4 regions of the Enterobacter sp. MGH 24 genome follow, and region 1 is predicted to be linked to each of the others. Evidence: predicted binding sites of a transcription regulator. Region 1 holds the regulator's gene; each other region holds the start of a gene.
The links. The regulator LexA, encoded in region 1, represses DNA repair genes until DNA is damaged. The targets are predictions, from matches to a motif close to TNCTGTATGTACATACAGNA.

Region 1 (2,204 bases):
CAGCAGCTTACGGATATTGCCGCGCCATGCGGTTTTGAGCAACGCCAGGGAGATGCCGCGCATCGCCAGCACGCGCCAGACCATCCACAGACCAATAATAAAGGTTCCGTATTCGGCAATTGCCGTCGCCAGCGCCGCGCCCTGCACGTTCATATGCAGGCCCATTACCAGCCAGACATCCAGCACAATGTTGAGAAGGTTGCCTACCACCAGCAAAATGACTGGCGCACGGGCATACTGAACGCCCAGTAGCCAACCCAGCAGAACCAGGTTAGCCAGCGAGGCGGGCGCGCTGAGCCAGCGGATCTCAAGGAAACGTCGCGCCTGCGCCAGTACCGCCTCGCTGCCGCCAACAACATGGAGCGCAAGGTCGATCAGGGGCGCACGTAATAAAACGATTAACGCCCCCGCACCAAGCGCAAGGATCAGCGGCTGGACCAGTGCTCGCGCCAGACGCAGCGGATCTTTTGCACCATAAGCCTGGGCTGTGAGTCCGGTGGTGCTCATGCGTAAAAAGAGCAGCAGCATAAACAAGAAGCTGGTTGCCGTCGCACCAATTGCCACGCCGCCGAGATAAACCGGGGAATCAAGATGACCAATAACGGCAGTATCGACCAGACCCAGCAAGGGCACGGTAATATTGGAGAAAATCATCGGCAGAGCAAGACGCCACAATGCCTTATCGGATGCCGTCAGCAGTGACATGAAAAATACCGGGAGTGGGAAACGAAGCAGGCTACAGCGGCGCCATAGCCTGACAGGAAGAGGTTACAGCCATTCACCGTTGCGAATGACCCCAACCGCCAGTCCTTCGATAGAGAAGTTCTGTTCGCGGAGATCGACCACAATCGGCGAGAACTCGTTGTTTTCAGGCAGCAACTGAACGGTGTTACCTTGTTTTTTCAGACGCTTGACGGTGACTTCATCATCAATGCGCGCGACAACCACCTGGCCGTTACGCACATCCTGCGTTTTGTGCACCGCAAGCAGATCGCCGTCAAGAATGCCGATGTCTTTCATCGACATACCGCTGACGCGCAGCAGAAAATCCGCGCTCGGTTTAAACATGGCCGGATCGACCTGGTAGTGGCCTTCAATATGCTGCTGTGCCAGTAAAGGCTCACCGGCAGCAACACGCCCCACCAGCGGAATGCCCGTCTCTTCTTCCACCAGCAGGCGGATACCGCGTGACGCGCCGGAAACAATCTCAATCACGCCTTTACGCGCCAGCGCTTTCAGGTGCTCTTCGGCAGCATTCGGAGAACGGAAGCCCAGACGCTGCGCGATTTCCGCACGCGTGGGTGGCATACCCGTCTGGCCGATATGATCCCGGATGAGATCAAACACCTCTTGCTGCCTGGTCGTTAACGCTTTCATTCCGCCCCCTGGGTGTATATACAGTTATGCTGTGAGTATATACAGTCAAAGGCGATTTTGGAACCAAAAACTGCACAAAAAACCAGGGACTTAATTATTCCTCGAGGCTCATCGGAAATGTGACCAAAGCAGTGTGACCCAGGTGATAACGGCAGTGATAATCGCCAGCAACACGGCAGCAGAGCCCATGTCTTTTGCGCGGCCAGAAAGCTCGTGGAAATCTGAACCAATGCGATCAACAACGGCCTCAATAGCGCTATTAAGAATTTCCACTATCATCACCAGAAGCACGGAACCGATAAGCAGTACGCGGGTAATAGCATCAACATCAAGGAAACAGGCGATAATCACCGCGATGATAGCGGCGACGCCCTCCTGGCGAAAGGCGGCTTCGTTGATCCACGCAGCGCGGAACCCTTTCCATGAATAGCCAGCGGCTTTGATGATACGCGTTAACCCAGTGGTATTATTGGCCATTAAAAGAACCTTTTAAGAAAAAAAGCGTCAGTAACAGGAACTGTAGCGCGTTTCGCTACAGCCTGAAGTATGACGGGTAACAACAGAAATTTTGCGCGCTTTCTGTTATCCTTGCGCCGCAATTGCATTATTAACCAGAGGCTTTACATCGTTTATGTCCGGCTGGCCACGAATTTACTACAAATTACTTAATTTACCATTAAGCATCCTGGTAAAAAGCAAGTCTATCCCAGCAGAACCCGCGCTGGAATTGGGGCTCGATACGTCGCGTCCTATTATGTACGTTTTGCCTTATAACTCGAAGGCAGACTTACTGACGCTTCGCGCCCAGTGTCTGGCGCATGACTTAC
Region 2 (2,204 bases), 1.0 Mb from region 1:
CGCGCCGTCAAAATATCACGCCACAACTAAGGCGGGATACCGTAACACCAAATGGAAAGGAGCCAGCCCGTCAGATACGCAGAATTATCTCACCGGCATTTGGGCGCGCATTCGTGCCAAGCTGTACCGGGAAGAAATCCGCATTTTTGGTATCCGTGTTGCTGAACCTCATCACGACGGGACGCCTCACTGGCACATGCTTATGTTTATGCTGCCGAAAGACGTTGAGCGCGTGCGCCTCATCATTCGCGATTACGCGTGGGAGGAAGACCACCACGAGTTGAGAAGCGACAAAGCCAAAAAGGCGCGTTTTCATGCCGAGGCCATTGACCCGGAAAAGGGCTGTGCTACCGGCTATGTGGCTAAATACATTTCAAAAAATATTGACGGTTATGCTCTGGATGGTGAAACCGATGATGAAAGCGGTGAACAGCTAAAAGAGACCGCTCCAGCCGTATCAGCATGGGCGGCGCGCTGGCACATCCGTCAATTCCAGTTTATCGGCGGTGCGCCGGTGACGGTCTACCGTGAGTTGCGCCGCCTCGCTGATACAGAGACCGCAAACGGCCTGAGCGTTGAGTTTGCAGCCGTCCATGATGCCGCTGACGCCGGTGACTGGGCTGGTTACGTTAATGCGCAGGGTGGTCCGTTCGTCCGTCGCGATGATTTGCAGGTGCGCACGCTGTATGAACCGCGCGCCGAGTTTAACCAGTATGGCGAGGAAACCGTCTGCATCCGTGGCGTGTATGATTCCGCTATTGGTGCTGGCACCCCTATTTTAACCCGTCTCACGCAATGGAAAATTGTGCCGAAGCGTGCCGTTGATTTGGCCGTTGACCTTAAGGGCGCTCCTGCGCCCTCTCGGAGTTCTGTCAATAACTGTACGGGAAGCGAAAGCGATCCACCGATACTGGATTTATCGAAACCACTCTGTAGGCGTGAAAGACGAGAGCTGACGAACCGACTCAGAAAGCAAAAGCCAGCAATACGGCGAAAATTCATTCACGGAACTGATGAGCAATATGCAGCTATAGCAAAAACCATCGACGAGATACACCTGACAACCGGGACTATCATCAGCCGGGGTGAAGCCCTGCACCTGATGTCAGGTGGTAAAAGTTGCTTTAACGGAAAATGGTTGCATGGAACGGTCAATGGAGAGGTGTTTTCCGCACCCCCTTCACATCAGGCGCAAGCCCGTAAAATCCTCAGGCGCGTTGCGGCTTTAGCTGAAATGACAACGAAAGTTTAACCGATAATACTCATCCGTATCATGTACATACAGTGTGTTTGGTTGCGATTTTTACTTCCCAAATTTTGCCAATACGTGCTACTGTATGTATATACAGTATCTCGTAGGGGAGGTTGTGTGGATAGAAAACTAAACGAGCACGTTATGATTGAGCGGGTCGAAATGATTGCGCGCCTGACGGCTGAGGGTGCATGTCAGGAAAGAGATCGTGAAATTGCTTTGAATCTAATTGCGGAAATAGCAAGAGGCAACCTAATGAAAAATAATAATTTTTCTGTTGTTTTTTCCGAGCCGCCTGTTGATGAGATCGTTGCAAAAGAGGGCAAAGTGAAAGTAAATATCACGTTGGATAAAGACCAAAAAATAGGCCAGCCGGTAATTGAGGCTTTTCAGTGCGAATTGACCAGACGAATACAGTCTGTTTTCCCGTCAACGCGCGTTACGGTTAAAAAGGAATCCATGACCGGTGTCGAGATTATGGGGTTCGATAAGGATTCAGACAGCGAAGCGCTGGATGGTATCCTTCAGGAAGTATGGGAAGATGGGAGCTGGAGTTAGTATGAGCAAAATGTGTAATCTGACGAGCCATCGAACATGAATGGAATGACTATCTGTAGCAAAAAGCTAAAGTAATGGTAGAATACAGGATCTTTAATTGGATTAGTAAGCATGGTTATCTTAATATGAATGTAGTTGATTTATTCTCAGGGGTAGGCGGTTTAAGCTTGGGAGCTGCACGTGCGGGCTTTAACTTAGCTGGAGCCGTTGAAATAGATAAACATGCGATTTTTTCTCATCAATTAAATTTTCCAAACGCTGCACACCTCAAAAAGGATGTGAGTAAACTTTCTGCACAAGATATATTAGCGGCATGTAATGTCAAAGAAATAGACTGTATCATTGGTGGACCACCATGCCAAGGATTCAGTTCTATAGGTAAAGGAAATGCTGA
Region 3 (2,204 bases), 1.3 Mb from region 1:
GGAGCAGATGGCGTTACCGCTTCAACAGGCGCGGCATACGCCTGCGCAGCGGTCGTCGCGGCTGCGGCTGCCGCAACCGGTTCGGTAACAGAATGGCCGTTTAACAGCGGATCGTATTCGTCAAAATCACCTGGCATCGCGCGGTTGCCGGAGAAGAGAACATCGTCAGGATCGACGGCGGCACCCGCCGCGCGGTATTCAACCTGCTCGTCTTCATCCATGCGTTTTCCGGAGAACAGCGCCGCATCGGTTTTACGGCCTAGCGGGTTGGCAAATTTCTCAGCAACACGCTGACGACGTGCCAGCGCGCCGCGCAGAATACGCGCACGACGAGACTCACGACGCTGCACAGGCGCGTCATCTTCCTCTTCATCTTCGTACTCGTCTTCATCAACCCACGTATCGTCACGACGGGTACGGTTGCTGGCGAAGGTCAGAATGGTGAGGATAAAACTGCCGATTTTCTCGGCAATGCTCACCCAGGACCAGCCGGTGAACAACGTCAGCCCGGCCGCCCAGATGCACAGCAGCGCCAGCGTGCCGCCGCTGCTGTGCAGCATCGGCTGTAGCGCAGAACTGAGTAAGCTGCCGATCACCCCGCCCGAGGCGAAGTACCAGATATCATCCGCATTTATCGCTGCCAGCCCGCACGAGGTGAGGATCAGGGCCAGCGCGCCAATCAGGCGCAGCGACACGGCGAAATAGTCGATGTAATCATCGTTCTGACGATGACGCCACGCAAACCAGCATCCGCCTATGATAATGACGGGAAGGGTGTAGGCCATCACACCGAAAATGAAGAACAGCGTGTCCGCAAGCCAGGCACCGGGGACACCGCCTAAATTATGGATAGGCTCATGCCATGCCGTTTGTGACCAGCTGGGATCTGAGGGGTTGAAACTGAGTAAGGCTGCCATCAGCCAGACGGCAAAAAGGGCAATAACAATCAGCAAAGCCTCGAGGAGACGACGTCCGCTGCTTAGCTTCGATAGTGTGACTTCTTTGTCTTCAGTGTATTCCTGGCTCAAAAAAGGCTCTCCAGGTATCAGGCATATCCTGCCTGTTTGCTAAAACGGACAACAGCGCCGGGACTCCCCGGCACTGTTGCTGTATGGATTAACAGGAGTGTAATCAAACTACGCTGATTTTGCACCTGTTCCGTGTTAGCGCGTCTTAATAACCAGACGATTGCTCTGTTTGACCTCTTCCATCACCACATATGTACGGGTGTCGTTCACGCCTGGTAGACGCAGCAGGGTTTCCCCCAGCAGCTTACGGTAGGCGGACATATCAGGCACACGGGTTTTCAACAGGTAGTCGAAATCACCGGACACCAGGTGACACTCTTGAATTTCTTCAAGTTTTTGTACAGCGGCGTTAAATTGCTCAAACACATCCGGCGCACCACGATTCAGAGTAATCTCAACAAATACCAGAAGTGAGGCATCCAGATAATGCGGGTTCAGCAGAGCCGTATAGCCCTGAATAAAACCCTGTCTTTCCAGTCGGCGCACACGCTCAAGGCACGGCGTCGGGGAAAGTCCCACACGTTTTGAAAGCTCGACGTTGGAAATACGCCCATCCTTTTGCAATTCATTAAGAATGTTACGATCGATACGGTCGAGATCTTTGCCAGGGCGCTTCTTGCTATCTACCATTATTATTGTCTCTCTGTATTCCTTCCCTACTCCTGCCTGGACCCTGTGCACATCACTGTTCAGAGCCTGTACCCGTTAGTCATCACATCGCCTGATTATGTATTAGACGCGATGCGGATTCGGGTTCTGTTGGTAAGAAGACCGTTGCCCGAAGGCAGTCACCGACATCACGTATGGCGTCTGTCCACGCCATGCGTAGATTTCACTGACCCGGTAAAAATGGCATTTACGTGCATGCCTATGCGGCATACGGTTAACGCGGTTTTTTTTCTTCCTTGAATGTTTTCGCAAAAGCGCAGGGGATTGTCAAAGCAAAACATCGTTTTTTAGTACAACATGCCGGATATTCATTACGGCAGGGTATTAATCCTCATTTTATTGCCTTACAAACGAGCGATTTTCAGGAGAAAGCGTGATGTTATAGCGCCTCATTCATCGTCCGTGGCTATTACACAGATTGATATCAAAATTGCTGCGCTCTTTTTTTACGGCAACAAATTCCCTACAATCCAGCCAAATGTCTGCCAACAACAATGGGGATCTCAT
Region 4 (2,204 bases), 610 kb from region 1:
AACCTACCAGCGTCTGTTCAACAGCACCCCGAACATTCAGGTGATCCACGCCGGTCTGGAATGTGGTCTGTTCAAGAAACCGTATCCGGATATGGATATGGTGTCCATCGGGCCAACCATTACCGGTCCGCACTCGCCGGATGAGCAGGTTCATATCGAAAGCGTCGGTCACTACTGGACGCTGCTGACTGAGCTGCTGAAAGCGATCCCTGTTAAGTAATACCCTCACCCCAGCCCTCTCGAGGGTGAAAAACGTAGGCCCGGTAAGCGTAGCGCACCGGGCTTTTTTACAATCCCAAAACCAGCTGTCGCTCTAACTGCGGATCCAGCAGCGTGACGTGCAATCCCACCAGCCTCACCCCTCGCCCGCCCCGGCGCTCTTCCCATGCCTTTTTCGCCGTCGCAATGAGATCGTCCTTATTCAGACGCGGCCAGACGTGTTCCTGCGTGGTCTGCTGGAAGTCGTTGAATTTTAATTTGATACCCTGACGGGCAATCAGCAGGTCCGGCTTCACCTTGCTTAAGCGTCGTTCCAGCTCCGGGTAAAGCTGTTCCGTGATAATGGTTTCGCATTCGGACCAGTCATGAATATCTTCAATGAGGGTGCGCTCAACGCCGACGGATTTACGTAGCCGCTCGCTGTTCACATCGCGATCGTCAATTCCCTGGCTGCGCTCCCACAGCACGCGGCCAAACTTCCCAAAGCGCTTGAGCAGCATAGCGAGATCGCTTCGCTGCACGTCTTCGCAGGTCCGTAGCCCCATGCTTTCCAGCTTTGCGGCGGAAACTTTTCCTACCCCGGGGATTTTGCCGAGCGGCAGCGTTTTCAAAAACGCAGGCACCTCGTCAGGCGTAATGACGTATTGACCGTTGGGCTTATTTAAATCGGAGGCAATTTTGGCGAGGAATTTCACGGGCGCGACGCCCGCAGACGCCGTCAGATTCAGCTCGTTGAAAATCGTCTGGCGGATCTCCTGAGCCATCAGCGTGGCGGAGCCGTGGCAGTGCACGCTGTCGGTCACATCCAGATAGGCTTCGTCCAGCGACAGCGGCTCAATCAGAGAGGTATAGCGGGAGAAGATTTCCCGAATATGAAGGGAAGCCTCTTTATAGGCTTCAAACCGGCCGGGCAGAAGCGTGAGATGAGGGCAAAGCTTTAAGGCCATCGCCGTCGGCATCGCGCTGCGCACGCCAAATTTGCGCGCAGGATAGTTGGCGGTGCTGATGACACCACGCTGAACGCGGCTGCCGCCAATGGCGATGGGAATATCCCGCAGCGCCGGGTTGTCACGCATCTCCACTGCGGCAAAAAAGCAGTCCATATCGACATGGATTATTTTGCGCATAGTAAGCCCTCACTCATCACTGGATAAGTATACAGTAAATAAATAAGGGTTGAGAAGTGTGCTTGGGAATTGTCGGGTGGCGGCTTCGCCTTACCCGACCTACACGACTAAATAATGCGCTGCTGCTCGCGGGCCATCCTTTTCTTTCGCGCATCGCACGGTTCCGGGCAGTCGCAGACCTTTTCCATCCCAATGGAGGAAATACCGCCGCAGCTGCCCTGAATGCTTTTCCGCTTAATGATCCAGCCTAACGACATGCCGAAGATGACAAGCACAAAAACCACAAAGGTTACCAGAAACGTCAGCATCATCAGCCTCCAAAATCATCGAGCATGATGTTCTCATCTTCGACGCCGAGATCTTTCAGCATCTTAATCACGGCGGCGTTCATCATCGGCGGACCACACATATAGAACTCGCAGTCCTCAGGCGCCGGGTGCTGCTTGAGGTAGTTTTCATACAGCACGTTGTGGATGAACCCCGTGTAGCCCGTCCAGTTATCTTCCGGCTGCGGATCGGAAAGCGCAACGTGGAAGGTAAAGTTCGGGTTTTCACGCGCCAGCTGTTCAAACTCATCATCATAGAACATCTCGCGCAGCGAGCGCGCCCCGTACCAGAAGCTGATCTTACGCTGGCTACCCAGCCGCTTGAGCTGGTCAAAGATGTGCGAGCGCATCGGGGCCATACCGGCACCGCCGCCAATAAAGACCATTTCCGCATCGGTATCTTTCGCGAAGAACTCCCCAAACGGACCGGAGATGGTCACCTTATCTCCCGGCTTCAAAGACCAGATGTATGACGACATCACCCCCGGCGGTGCGTCCGGCACATTCGGTGGCGGCGTGGCGATACGCACGT

Region 2: a site for LexA is predicted at 1,332-1,351, ahead of L370_RS0121750 (DinI-like family protein). Genes of this name have one in related genera too.
Region 3: a site for LexA is predicted at 1,106-1,125, ahead of L370_RS07750 (DNA translocase FtsK 4TM domain-containing protein). Genes of this name have one in related genera too.
Region 4: a site for LexA is predicted at 1,364-1,383, ahead of dinB (DNA polymerase IV). Genes of this name have one in related genera too.

Annotation. Positions count from the first base shown of each region.
Region 1 covers NZ_KI535657.1:1,736,048-1,738,251, reverse strand. Annotated here, with positions in the region: gene dinF (MATE family efflux transporter DinF) at 1-705, opposite strand, end outside; gene lexA (transcriptional repressor LexA) at 769-1,377, opposite strand; gene L370_RS13640 (diacylglycerol kinase) at 1,486-1,854, opposite strand; gene plsB (glycerol-3-phosphate 1-O-acyltransferase PlsB) at 2,009-2,204, shown strand, end outside.
Region 2 covers NZ_KI535657.1:739,938-742,141, reverse strand. Annotated here, with positions in the region: gene L370_RS18245 (replication endonuclease) at 1-1,252, shown strand, start outside; gene L370_RS0121750 (DinI-like family protein) at 1,370-1,810, shown strand; gene L370_RS22485 (DNA cytosine methyltransferase) at 1,936-2,204, shown strand, end outside.
Region 3 covers NZ_KI535657.1:3,015,865-3,018,068, reverse strand. Annotated here, with positions in the region: gene L370_RS07750 (DNA translocase FtsK 4TM domain-containing protein) at 1-1,028, opposite strand, end outside; gene lrp (leucine-responsive transcriptional regulator Lrp) at 1,164-1,658, opposite strand; gene trxB (thioredoxin-disulfide reductase) at 2,203-2,204, shown strand, end outside.
Region 4 covers NZ_KI535657.1:2,349,208-2,351,411, reverse strand. Annotated here, with positions in the region: gene pepD (cytosol nonspecific dipeptidase) at 1-220, shown strand, start outside; gene dinB (DNA polymerase IV) at 288-1,346, opposite strand; gene nqrM ((Na+)-NQR maturation NqrM) at 1,454-1,654, opposite strand; gene nqrF (NADH:ubiquinone reductase (Na(+)-transporting) subunit F) at 1,657-2,204, opposite strand, start outside.